Linked DNA regions of Vulgatibacter sp.. Each later gene encodes a partner of the first gene's protein in a complex. Links are inferred from orthologs where the notes say so. Each region holds a gene or a part of one and is shown on either strand. Other genes may lie near its edges. The genes, in order: ACESMR_RS23025, ACESMR_RS21540 and ACESMR_RS21565.

Region 1 (3,149 bases):
TCATCGCGGTCGGCGTGTAGACGTAGAGGAACGAGAGCCGGGCGATCATGTAGACGCCGGCGGTCACCATCGTCGCCGCGTGGATCAGGGCCGAGACCGGCGTCGGACCTGCCATCGCGTCGGGCAGCCAGACGTAGAGCGGCAGCTGCGCGCTCTTGCCGGTGGCGCCGACGAAGAGGAGGAGGCAGGCGACGGTGAGCACCGCGCCGACGGTCCAGCCGCTCCACAGGCCGCCGCCGAGGACTGCGCCGGGAAGCACCCGGGCAGCGGCAGCCTGCAGCTCCACGAAGTCCACCGTGCCGAAGAGGCCGATGAGCGTGAAGACGCCGAGGAGGAAGCCGAAGTCACCGATGCGGTTGACCACGAAGGCCTTGCGGCCGGCGTAGGCCTTGGTGTCGTCGGTATACCAGAAGCCGATGAGCAGGTACGACGCGAGACCCACGCCTTCCCAGCCCACGAACATCACGATGAGGTTCGCGCCCAGGACGAGCGTCGACATCATGCCCACGAAGAGGTTGAGGTAGGCGAAGTAGCGCCAATACCCCTCGTCGTGGCTCATGTACTCGGTGGAGAAGAGGTGGATGAGGAAGCCGACGCCGGTGACCACGCAGATGAGCGTGGCCGAGAGCCGGTCGACGGCGAACGCCATCTCCACGGGGATGTCGCCGATGGTGAACCAATGCCACCACAGCTCTTCGATGCGCTGCGAGCCGCCGAAGCTGACTTCATAGAGCGCGAGCGCCGACACGACGAACGCGCCGAAGATCACGCCGAGCGCGATGAGATGAACGTTGGCCCGGCCCAGCCGCTTGCCGAGCAGGCCGTTGATGGCCGCGCCGATCAGTGGCAGCAGGACGATCCAGTGGAGGGCGTTCTGCAAGCCCAGGGTAGGATCCATCGGAGAAATCTCCCTCGGTCGTCCGGGGTCAGTACTTGAGGGCGTCGACTTCGTCGACGTTGATCGTGTTTCGCGTCCGGAAGACCGCGATCAGGATCGCCAGGCCAATTGCCGCTTCCGCTGCAGCCACCGCAATCACGAAGAACGCGATCGAGTGCCCCGCGGCGTCGTTCAGGTTGCGGGCGAAGGCAAGGAAGGTGACGTTGGCTGCGTTGAGCATCAGCTCGACGCCCATGAAGATCAGCAGGGCGTTGCGCCGGATGAGGACCGCGGCCAGGCCGATGGCGAAGAGCGCGGAGGCGAGCGCCAGATAGTGAGCGAGCGGTACGGTGTTCATGCTCAGATCTTTGCCTTGGCGACGACCACCGCGCCGACGATGGCGACGAGGAGGAGGATGCCCGTCGCCTCGAAGGGGAGGATGAACTGGGTGAAGAGGATGCGCCCGACGCCGACCACCTCGCCGAAGTTCGCCGCGAGCTGCGTCGGCATCTCCTGGTTCGGAAGCCCCTCGAACACGGTGTACGAGAGCATCCAGAAGACGAGGGCGACCGCTCCGCCGACCACCGCGCCCACCGTGATCCTCTGCTTGCCCATCTCCGCTTCGGTGATGTTCAGCAGCATGATCACGAAGAGGAAGAGCACCATGATGGCGCCGGCGTAGACGATGATCTGCAGCGCGGCGAGGAGCTCCGCCGAGAGCAGCACGTAGATGGCCGCGATCCCGAAGAACGTGAGCACCAGGCTCATCGCCGCGTAGACCGGGTTGCGGGAGAGGATCATCGTGAAGGCGCCCGCCAGCGTGAGGATCGCGAGCGGGTAGAAGATCACGCCTTCGGCGACGGCTGCGGCGAGAAGCGGCGTCATGCGCGGACCCCTTCGTCGGCGAGGATGCCGAACGGGTGCGGGAACGGGCAGCGGTGCTCGTTGATGTGCTGCTCGAACTCGGCGCGGAACTTCTGGACGAAGGAGTGGACCGGCAGGGCCGCTGCGTCGCCGAGGGCGCAGATGGTGGTGCCGAGACCGATCGGCGGATAGGGCGCGATCGAGTTCACCACGGAGAGGAGCAGGGTCAGGTCCTTGGGCTCGCCCTGTCCTTCCTCGATCTTGCGGAGGATGCGCTCCATCCACGGCGTGCCTTCGCGGCAGGGCGTGCACTGGCCGCAGCTCTCTTCCGCGTAGAACTTCGAGATGCGCCAGAGCGCCCGGACCATGCACGTCGACTCGTCCATCACCACGATGGCGCCGGAGCCGGCCATGTTGTCCTTGGCCTTGAGCGCCTCGAACTCCGCCCACACGTCGAGTTCGTTCGCTGCGAGCACCGGCGCCGAGGAGCCGCCGGGGATCACGGCCTTGACCTTGCGGCCGCCGGGAACGCCACCGCCGTACTCGGGCTTGTGGATGATGTCGAGGAAGCTGGTCTGCATCGGGATCTCGTAGACCCCGGGCTTCGCCACGTGGCCGGAGATGCTGATCAGCTTGGTGCCGCCCGACTTGTCGGTGCCGAGCTTCGCGTAGGCGTCGGCGCCCATCTGGAAGATGGTGGGCAGGGTGTTGATCGTCTCGACGTTGTTCACCACGGTGGGCGCGCCGAATAGGCCCTTCACCGCGGGGAACGGCGGCTTGAGGCGCGGCCAGCCCTTCCAGCCCTCGAGGCTGTTGAGCAGCGCGGTCTCCTCGCCGCAGATGTAGGCGCCGGCGCCGCGGTGGACGTAGACGTCCAGGGCCCAGCCCGAGTCGAGCACGCTCTTGCCGAAGATGCCGGCGGCGTAGCACTCCTCGATCGCCTTCTCGAGGATCTCCGCCTGCTCGAGGTACTCGCCGCGGATGTAGATGTAGCAGGTGTGGACGCCGAGGGCCCACGACGCGATGGCGATGCCTTCCATCAGCGAGTGCGGGTCCTGCTCGATGATGAGCCGGTCCTTGAAGGTGCCGGGCTCCGACTCGTCGGCGTTGATGCAGAGGTACTTCGGCCCCTCGACGTTGGGGACGAAGCTCCACTTCATGCCGGTGGGGAAGCCCGCGCCACCGCGACCGCGGAGGTTGGACTTCTTGACCTCGGCGGTCACGTCGGCAGGCGCCATCTTGAGAACCCTGTTGAGGCTCTCCATGCCGCCGTGCTGCTTGTAGAACGCGAGGCTCCGGCTGTCGGGCTGGAACCAATTCTTGGTGAGGAGCCGCTCGGCCATGTCTTACGCCTTCTTCGGGGCCTGCTTGCGCAGGTCCTCGATGAGCTGATCGGCCTTCTTGAGGG
Region 2 (3,069 bases), on another replicon or contig:
CGAGATCTCCCCCGCAGGCTTGGCGAGCGCATAGCCGCCGCCGCTGCCGCGTTGGGAGACGAGCAGCCCGGCGTCCGCCAGGGTCTTGAGGATCTTGGCGAGGAAGTCCTCGGGGACCTCGATCCGCTTGGCGATGTCGCGGAAGGGCATCAGATCACCCTGCGGCCGCCCGGCGAGAAAAATCATCGCGCGGAGGCCATAGTCGATCTTGCGGCTGATCTGCAGGACGTGCTGCATTGCCTTCCCCATTCCGCCCGGCAGCCGTGCATCTGGCGCCGGCGGCCTTTATAGCTTGGTGCTTCGAGGAACGGCCACCGGTGATCGACCTGCACAGCCACACCACTGCGTCCGACGGCGTCCACCCACCCGAGGGGCTCGTCCGCCTCGCGGCAGCAGCAGGCGTCACCGTCCTCGCGGTCACCGACCACGACACCACCGCCGCCATCGCCGCGGCCACCCGGGCAGCAGAGGAACAGGGCGGGGCGCTGCGGATCGTCCCGGGGATCGAGATCTCCTCCCTCTGGAAGGGGAAGGAGATCCACGTCCTCGGCCACTTCATCGACCCGGCCGACGAAACCCTCTGCTCCCGGCTCGCCGTCTTCCGGGAGGCGCGGGAGAACCGGATGGCGGCGATGGTGGAGCGCTGCCGCTCCCTCGGCCTCGACGTCACGCTCGAGGAGGTCGAGGCCCGCCGCACCGGCCCCGGCACCCTGGGCAGGCCGCACCTCGCCAGGCTGCTGGTGGAAAAGGGCTACGCCAGGGACTTCCAGGGCGCCTTCGACAAATGGATCGGCAAGGGATCGCCGGCCTGGGTGGAGCGGGCGATGCCCGACGCCGCCGAGGCCATCGCCCTGATCCGCGGGGCAGGGGGCTGCGCCACGGTGGCCCACCCGGCGCTCTCCGGCCTGGTGGAGAAGGACCTGCGCGCCCTGGCTGCTGCAGGCATGGTGGGCCTCGAGGCGGATCACCCGGCCCAGACGCCGGACGTTCGCAAGAACCTGCGACTCCACGCTCGCACCCTCGGGTTGTGTGCGACGGCAGGCTCCGACTACCACGCCGATGAAACGGGCGGGATGCGACTCGGCACCGAGGGCATGGAACCCGGCGAATTTGCTGGCTACGAAGCCCTGGCGACACGTTCCACAATGGTACCGTGAAACACCCTTGTCCGGCAGTGGATTGTCGTTGACAGGGTGGGGGTCGGTTCCTATCCTCCGCGCCTCGCAAGACCCCCAAAGGTCCCCGCGGACGAAAGGCTCGGCGTCATGGAGCACTTGCCCAATTGGTTTCCGATCCTGGTCGTGGTGGTCATCGCCACGGTCATGGTCCTGGTGCTCACCTTCCTGAGCTGGCTGCTGGGGCCGAAGCGGATGACGGCCATCAAGGCGACCGCCTTCGAATGCGGCTCGGAGTCGTCGGGCAGCGCCCGCGAACGCTTCAGCGTGAAGTTCTACATGGTTGCGCTCCTCTTCGTCGTCTTCGACGTCGAGGCCGTCTTCCTCTACCCGTGGGCCGTGCTCTTCAAGGAGCTGGCCTGGCCGGGGTTCATCGTCATGGGGATCTTCCTTTTCCCCGTGGTGATCGGACTCGTCTACGAGTGGAAGAAGGGCGCGATGGAGTGGGATTGATCCCGCTCCTCGAGGTGAACTGAGATGGCCGAGAATTTCCAGGCGATTACGACCCGGCGCGAGGAAGCACAGGGCTTCATCGAGCGCATGGTTTCGCGCGGCCTCGGTTGGGCGCGCAAGTACTCGCTCTTCCAGTACCCGTTCGTCACCGCCTGCTGCGGCATGGAATACATGTCGATGGCGGGCGCGCGTTACGACATCGCCCGCTTCGGCGCCGAGTTTCCCCGGTTCTCGCCGCGCCAGGCGGACCTGCTCATGGTCGTGGGTACGGTCAACCTGAAGCAGGCGCCGATCCTCAAGCGCGTCTACGAGCAGATGGCCGAGCCGAAGTGGGTCATCGCCTTCGGCGTGTGTGCGTCGTCGGGCGGCTTCTACGACAACTACGCGGTGCTGCAGGGCATCGACAAGATCATCCCGGTGGACGTCTACATCCCGGGCTGCCCGCCGCGTCCCGAGCAGGTGCTCGACGGCCTCATCCTCCTCCAGGAGAAGATCCAGGCCCAGTCTCACAAGCTCATCGACCGCCACCCGCCCGAGCCCGAGCTGGTTCGTCCCGCGGGTCGCGACCTCGTCTCCGGAGTGAACAAGTGAGCGAGTTTGCCCTCCAGCGGATCGCCGAGCGTTTCCCCGACGCGGTGGTGCAGGGCTACAGCCTGCACGGCGACGAAACCCTCGTGATCGAGCGCGCCCACCTCCTCGAGGTGGCGCGGTTCTGCAAGGACGATCCGGAGCTCGATCTCAAGCTCCCGCTCTCCGTGACCTGCGTCGACTTCATCGACGAGAAGCCGCGCTTCGAGCTGGTCTACACGCTCTACTCGATCACGAAGAAGCACCACCTGCGCCTCAAGGTCCGCGTGCCCGAGGAGGATCCGGTCGTCGCCTCGGTGATCTCCGTGTGGCGCGGCATGGACTACTGGGAGCGCTACTGCTGGGACATGTACGGCGTTCGCTTCGAGGGCCGTGGCCCGGTGAAGCGGCTGTGGATGTACGAGGAGTTCGAGGGGCACCCGCTCCGCAAGGACTACCCGCTCCGCGGCCGCCAGCCGCTCATCCCCGAAGCGGACGTCCAGGACATCTACCGTGGTCCCGGCCCTGGCCCCGGTTCGCCGCCGGCGAGCCGGCCCAACCCGCCGCGTCCCTCCCAGCTTCCCGTCATCAAGTAGCCTCCGCCCTCTCGCAGGACGGAAGAGGCAGAGAAGATGCCTGTACAGCGCGATTTCGAGGGAGCGTCCGGCGCGGACTCCGCACTGGAAGCACGCCTCCCCACCAAGACGATGTCGCTCAACATGGGGCCGTCGCATCCGGCGTCCCATGGCACGGTCCGCTTCAACATCGAGCTGGACGGCGAGAACATCGTGAAGCTCGATCCCGAGATCGGCTTCCTCCACCGCGGCTTCGAGAAGAGCTGCGAGAACGTCTCCTGGACGCAGTGCCTGCCGTA
Region 3 (2,969 bases), on another replicon or contig:
CCGGAGCCCTTCGTGCGTTCGCTGGCTGATCCGCCCCGGCCTACTTGCGGCCGGCGCCGATCACCGGCTTCTGGAAGTCCGCCTCGACGAAGCGCGGCTGCGTCGGATGGGCGCGGCCCACCGGGTGCTGCGCCTTCGACTCCACCGCCTCGGTGCTGTGCTTGGCGAGGCCGTGCATCGGCACGTGCTGCGGCGGCTGCTTCGAATCCGGGCGCTTCACCCAGGGATCGCTGGGGTAGCTCACCGCAGGCCCCTTGAGCAGGCGCTCGACGGGATAGACGAAGCCGTCGCGGCGGAACTCCGGCGGCACGTGGGTGAAGGTGTCCATGCGGATGGCGTCCTTCGGGCACGCTTCCACGCAGAGACCGCAGACCACGCAGCGGAGCTCGTCGATGACGAAGGCCGTCGGATACTTCTCGATCGGATCGTCGGCGTACTCGCCCGCTTCGATGTAGATGCACTGCGCCGGGCAGACCGTCGCGCACATGTAGCAGGCCACGCAGCGCGGCTTGCCGTCCTCGCGCGGCACCAGGCGGTGCAGCCCGCGGTAGCCCACCGGGTAGGGGATCTTCTCCTCGGGGTACTGCACCGTGGAGACCGCGTTGCCGAGGGTGCCCTTGCGGTAGACGACCTCGGGGTTGGCGTCGCGGTTGCCGAACCAGTTGCCGAAGAAGTGGCGGGTGGTCACCGCGAGACCGCGGAGGACCTCGGGGATGTAGAGCCGCTCGTACCACGAGAGGCCCTTGTCCTCCTCGATGTGGAACTCGCGCGGCGCGTGCTTGGGATCGTGGGCCATCTGGGGACCATCTCCCGCCGACGCCTCCGGGGAGGCGCCGGCGCTGGCGGATTCGATTAGTGACCGTGCCCGGAGGCCACGGAAGGAGCGGCGGTGCTCTCCCCGCTGTAGCGGACGCTGGTGGGCCGCTTCGACGGGTAGAGCGCCGTGATGCCGACGAGCAGGAGGAGCTGCACGATGCCCACGAGCGCGAGCAGATCGAGCGAGGTATCCAGCAGGATCAGCACACCCGTCACCACGATGTTCACGATGGCGAGGGGCAGCAGCACCTTCCAGCCCAGGGTCTGGATCTGGTCGTAGCGGAAGCGCGGCATCGTCCAGCGGATCACCAGCTGCACCCAGGTCAGGATGCCGAGCTTGGCGAGGAAGGTGAGGCCGAGGATCACGGCGAGCGGGAAGACGCCCCAATTCGCGGCGATCCACTGCTCCACGCCCCAGGCCGGCGGCAGCGGCAGGTGGAAGCCGCCGAGGAAGATCGCGACCACCACGCCGGAGAGCACCACGATCTCCATGAACTCGGAGATCATGAAGAGGCCGAAGCGCATGCCCGAGTACTCGACGAAGTAGCCGATGATCTCCGACTCGCCTTCCGGCGCGTCGAAGGGGGCGCGCTTGGTCTCCGCGAAGGCGGCGGTGAAGAAGAGCAGGAAGCCGAAGGGCTGGAGGAAGATGCCCCAGGCCGGCAGCACGCCGCCGAAGACGCCCACCGACTGGGCGGCGGTCATCGTCTCGAGCTGCAGCGAGCTGTAGGCCATCATGCAGCCCACCAGCGACAGGCCCAGCGCGATCTCGTAGGCGATCATCTGCGAAGCGCCGCGGACGCCGCCGAGGAGCGCGAAGCGGTTGTTCGACGCCCAGCCCGCGAGGGAGGTGCCGTACACCGCCAGCGAGGCGAAGGCGAAGATGTAGAGCAGGCCGATGTCGAGGTTCGGCGCCACGGTGAGCGCCACCGGGAAGGCGGCGCTGGCGCCGAAGGCATCGGCGATCCCGGCGATGAAGGGGATCTCCGCCGCGGGGATGGCGGGAGCCACCGGCACCACGGCGAAGAGCACGAAGACCGGCGCGAAGGCGAGCATCGGCCCCAGGGCGTAGAGCGTCCGGGAGACCGAGCCCGGCACCACGTCCTCCTTGGTCAGCATCTTGATGCCGTCCGCGAGGAAGTGGGGCAGGCCCGCCAACGGCCGGTTCTTGAGGCCGGGGATGATCGAGAACCGGGCGCGGTTCGGACCGATGCGGTCCTGCATCATCGCCGACCACTTGCGCTCGGCGAGGGTGAGCATCGACGCGATGATCATCACCGCGCCGAGGATCAGCGTCAGCGTGTTGACGACCGCCATGCCGATGTAGGCACGGCCCGCGCCGAAGAGCGCCTCGGTGACCACGCCGCCGAAGGCTGCGAGGAAGTAGAAGACGGCCACCGCGCCGAACGCCAGCGCGAGGATGCCGATGATGACGGATGTGACGAGTGCAGCGCGCATCGGGATCCCCTGATCAGGCGGAGGTGGGCGTCTTCAGCGGAACGAGCTGCCGCCAGCCGGCGGGACGGCCGTCGACGGTGCCACCGGTGAGCGGGGTCACGCCACGCAGGGTGTTGCGGGGCACCTTGTTCCAGTCGAAGTCGCCGAGGGCACCGGCGGGCAGACGCCGCGACTGCTCCACGAAGACCTCGCGGGCGGAGGCGTAGCGGTAGGCGAGCCCGAGCTCCGCGCCGATGGCGCCTGCCCAGAACCAGCCCCCCTGCACGTCGCCACGGGCGGGGTACGCCGGCAGGAAGCGCTGGGCGCGGCCCTCGAAATTGACGAAGGTCCCCTCGGTCTCGGCGTGGGTGGCGAGCGGCAGCACCACGTGGGCCGCCTTCGTCACCGCGGTGTCGTTGGCGGCGAGCGCCACCACCGAGCCGGCGTTGCCGAGCCACGCGGCGAACTGCTCGCCCTCGGAGGGCACGTCGACGCCGGCGAGGAGCACGGACTGCGCCTTGCTCTTGCCGAGGTCGTTCCAGCTGCGGAGCCCGAGGCCGAAGGCCTGCGCCGCGAGCTCGACGCCCTTGCGGTTCGGGTTGCGGTCCGCCTTCAGCAGGAAGTCGTCGCCCGTCTCGTCCTTGCGGCCCGAGACGAAGATCTCCTTCGCGCCGATGCCCTCCTTCGCGAGGAGCATCACCGCGAGGGCGTCCTCG

What was found.
Region 2: the proteins of ACESMR_RS23025 (region 1) and ACESMR_RS21540 are in contact, whole or in part, in a cryo-EM structure (PDB 7NYH), measured with the Escherichia coli proteins. The link is inferred for Vulgatibacter sp. from one-to-one orthologs.
Region 3: the proteins of ACESMR_RS23025 (region 1) and ACESMR_RS21565 are in contact, whole or in part, in a cryo-EM structure (PDB 7NYH), measured with the Escherichia coli proteins. The link is inferred for Vulgatibacter sp. from one-to-one orthologs.

The regions. Positions count from the first base shown.
Region 1 is NZ_JAWLCN010000016.1:7,537-10,685, reverse strand. Bases 1-2,999 are described here. They hold ACESMR_RS23025 (NADH-quinone oxidoreductase subunit J), read right to left. Parts: upstream 1,763-2,999; coding sequence 1,238-1,762; downstream 1-1,237. Other genes in these bases: nuoF (NADH-quinone oxidoreductase subunit NuoF), read right to left, coding at 1,759-2,999; nuoK (NADH-quinone oxidoreductase subunit NuoK), read right to left, coding at 927-1,235; nuoL (NADH-quinone oxidoreductase subunit L), read right to left, coding at 1-898. In the rest of the region: more of nuoF, read right to left, coding at 3,000-3,084; NADH-quinone oxidoreductase subunit NuoE, read right to left, coding at 3,088-3,149. UniProt on the Escherichia coli protein: NDH-1 shuttles electrons from NADH, via FMN and iron-sulfur (Fe-S) centers, to quinones in the respiratory chain. The immediate electron acceptor for the enzyme in this species is believed to be ubiquinone.
Region 2 is NZ_JAWLCN010000013.1:74,376-77,444, forward strand. What follows is about bases 28-2,946. They hold ACESMR_RS21540 (NADH-quinone oxidoreductase subunit A), read left to right. Parts: upstream 28-1,265; coding sequence 1,266-1,628; downstream 1,629-2,946. Other genes in these bases: ACESMR_RS21530 (RrF2 family transcriptional regulator), read right to left, coding at 28-237; ACESMR_RS21535 (PHP domain-containing protein), read left to right, coding at 318-1,157; ACESMR_RS21545 (NADH-quinone oxidoreductase subunit B), read left to right, coding at 1,653-2,219; ACESMR_RS21550 (NADH-quinone oxidoreductase subunit C), read left to right, coding at 2,216-2,791; nuoD (NADH dehydrogenase (quinone) subunit D), read left to right, coding at 2,828-2,946. Outside these bases: more of ACESMR_RS21530, read right to left, coding at 1-27; more of nuoD, read left to right, coding at 2,947-3,069. UniProt on the Escherichia coli protein: NDH-1 shuttles electrons from NADH, via FMN and iron-sulfur (Fe-S) centers, to quinones in the respiratory chain. The immediate electron acceptor for the enzyme in this species is believed to be ubiquinone.
Region 3 is NZ_JAWLCN010000013.1:79,559-82,527, reverse strand. Bases 64-2,882 are described here. They hold ACESMR_RS21565 (complex I subunit 1/NuoH family protein), read right to left. Parts: upstream 2,275-2,882; coding sequence 853-2,274; downstream 64-852. Other genes in these bases: ACESMR_RS21560 (2Fe-2S iron-sulfur cluster-binding protein), read right to left, coding at 2,288-2,882; ACESMR_RS21570 (NuoI/complex I 23 kDa subunit family protein), read right to left, coding at 64-796. Also shown: more of ACESMR_RS21570, read right to left, coding at 41-63; more of ACESMR_RS21560, read right to left, coding at 2,883-2,969. UniProt on the Escherichia coli protein: NDH-1 shuttles electrons from NADH, via FMN and iron-sulfur (Fe-S) centers, to quinones in the respiratory chain. The immediate electron acceptor for the enzyme in this species is believed to be ubiquinone.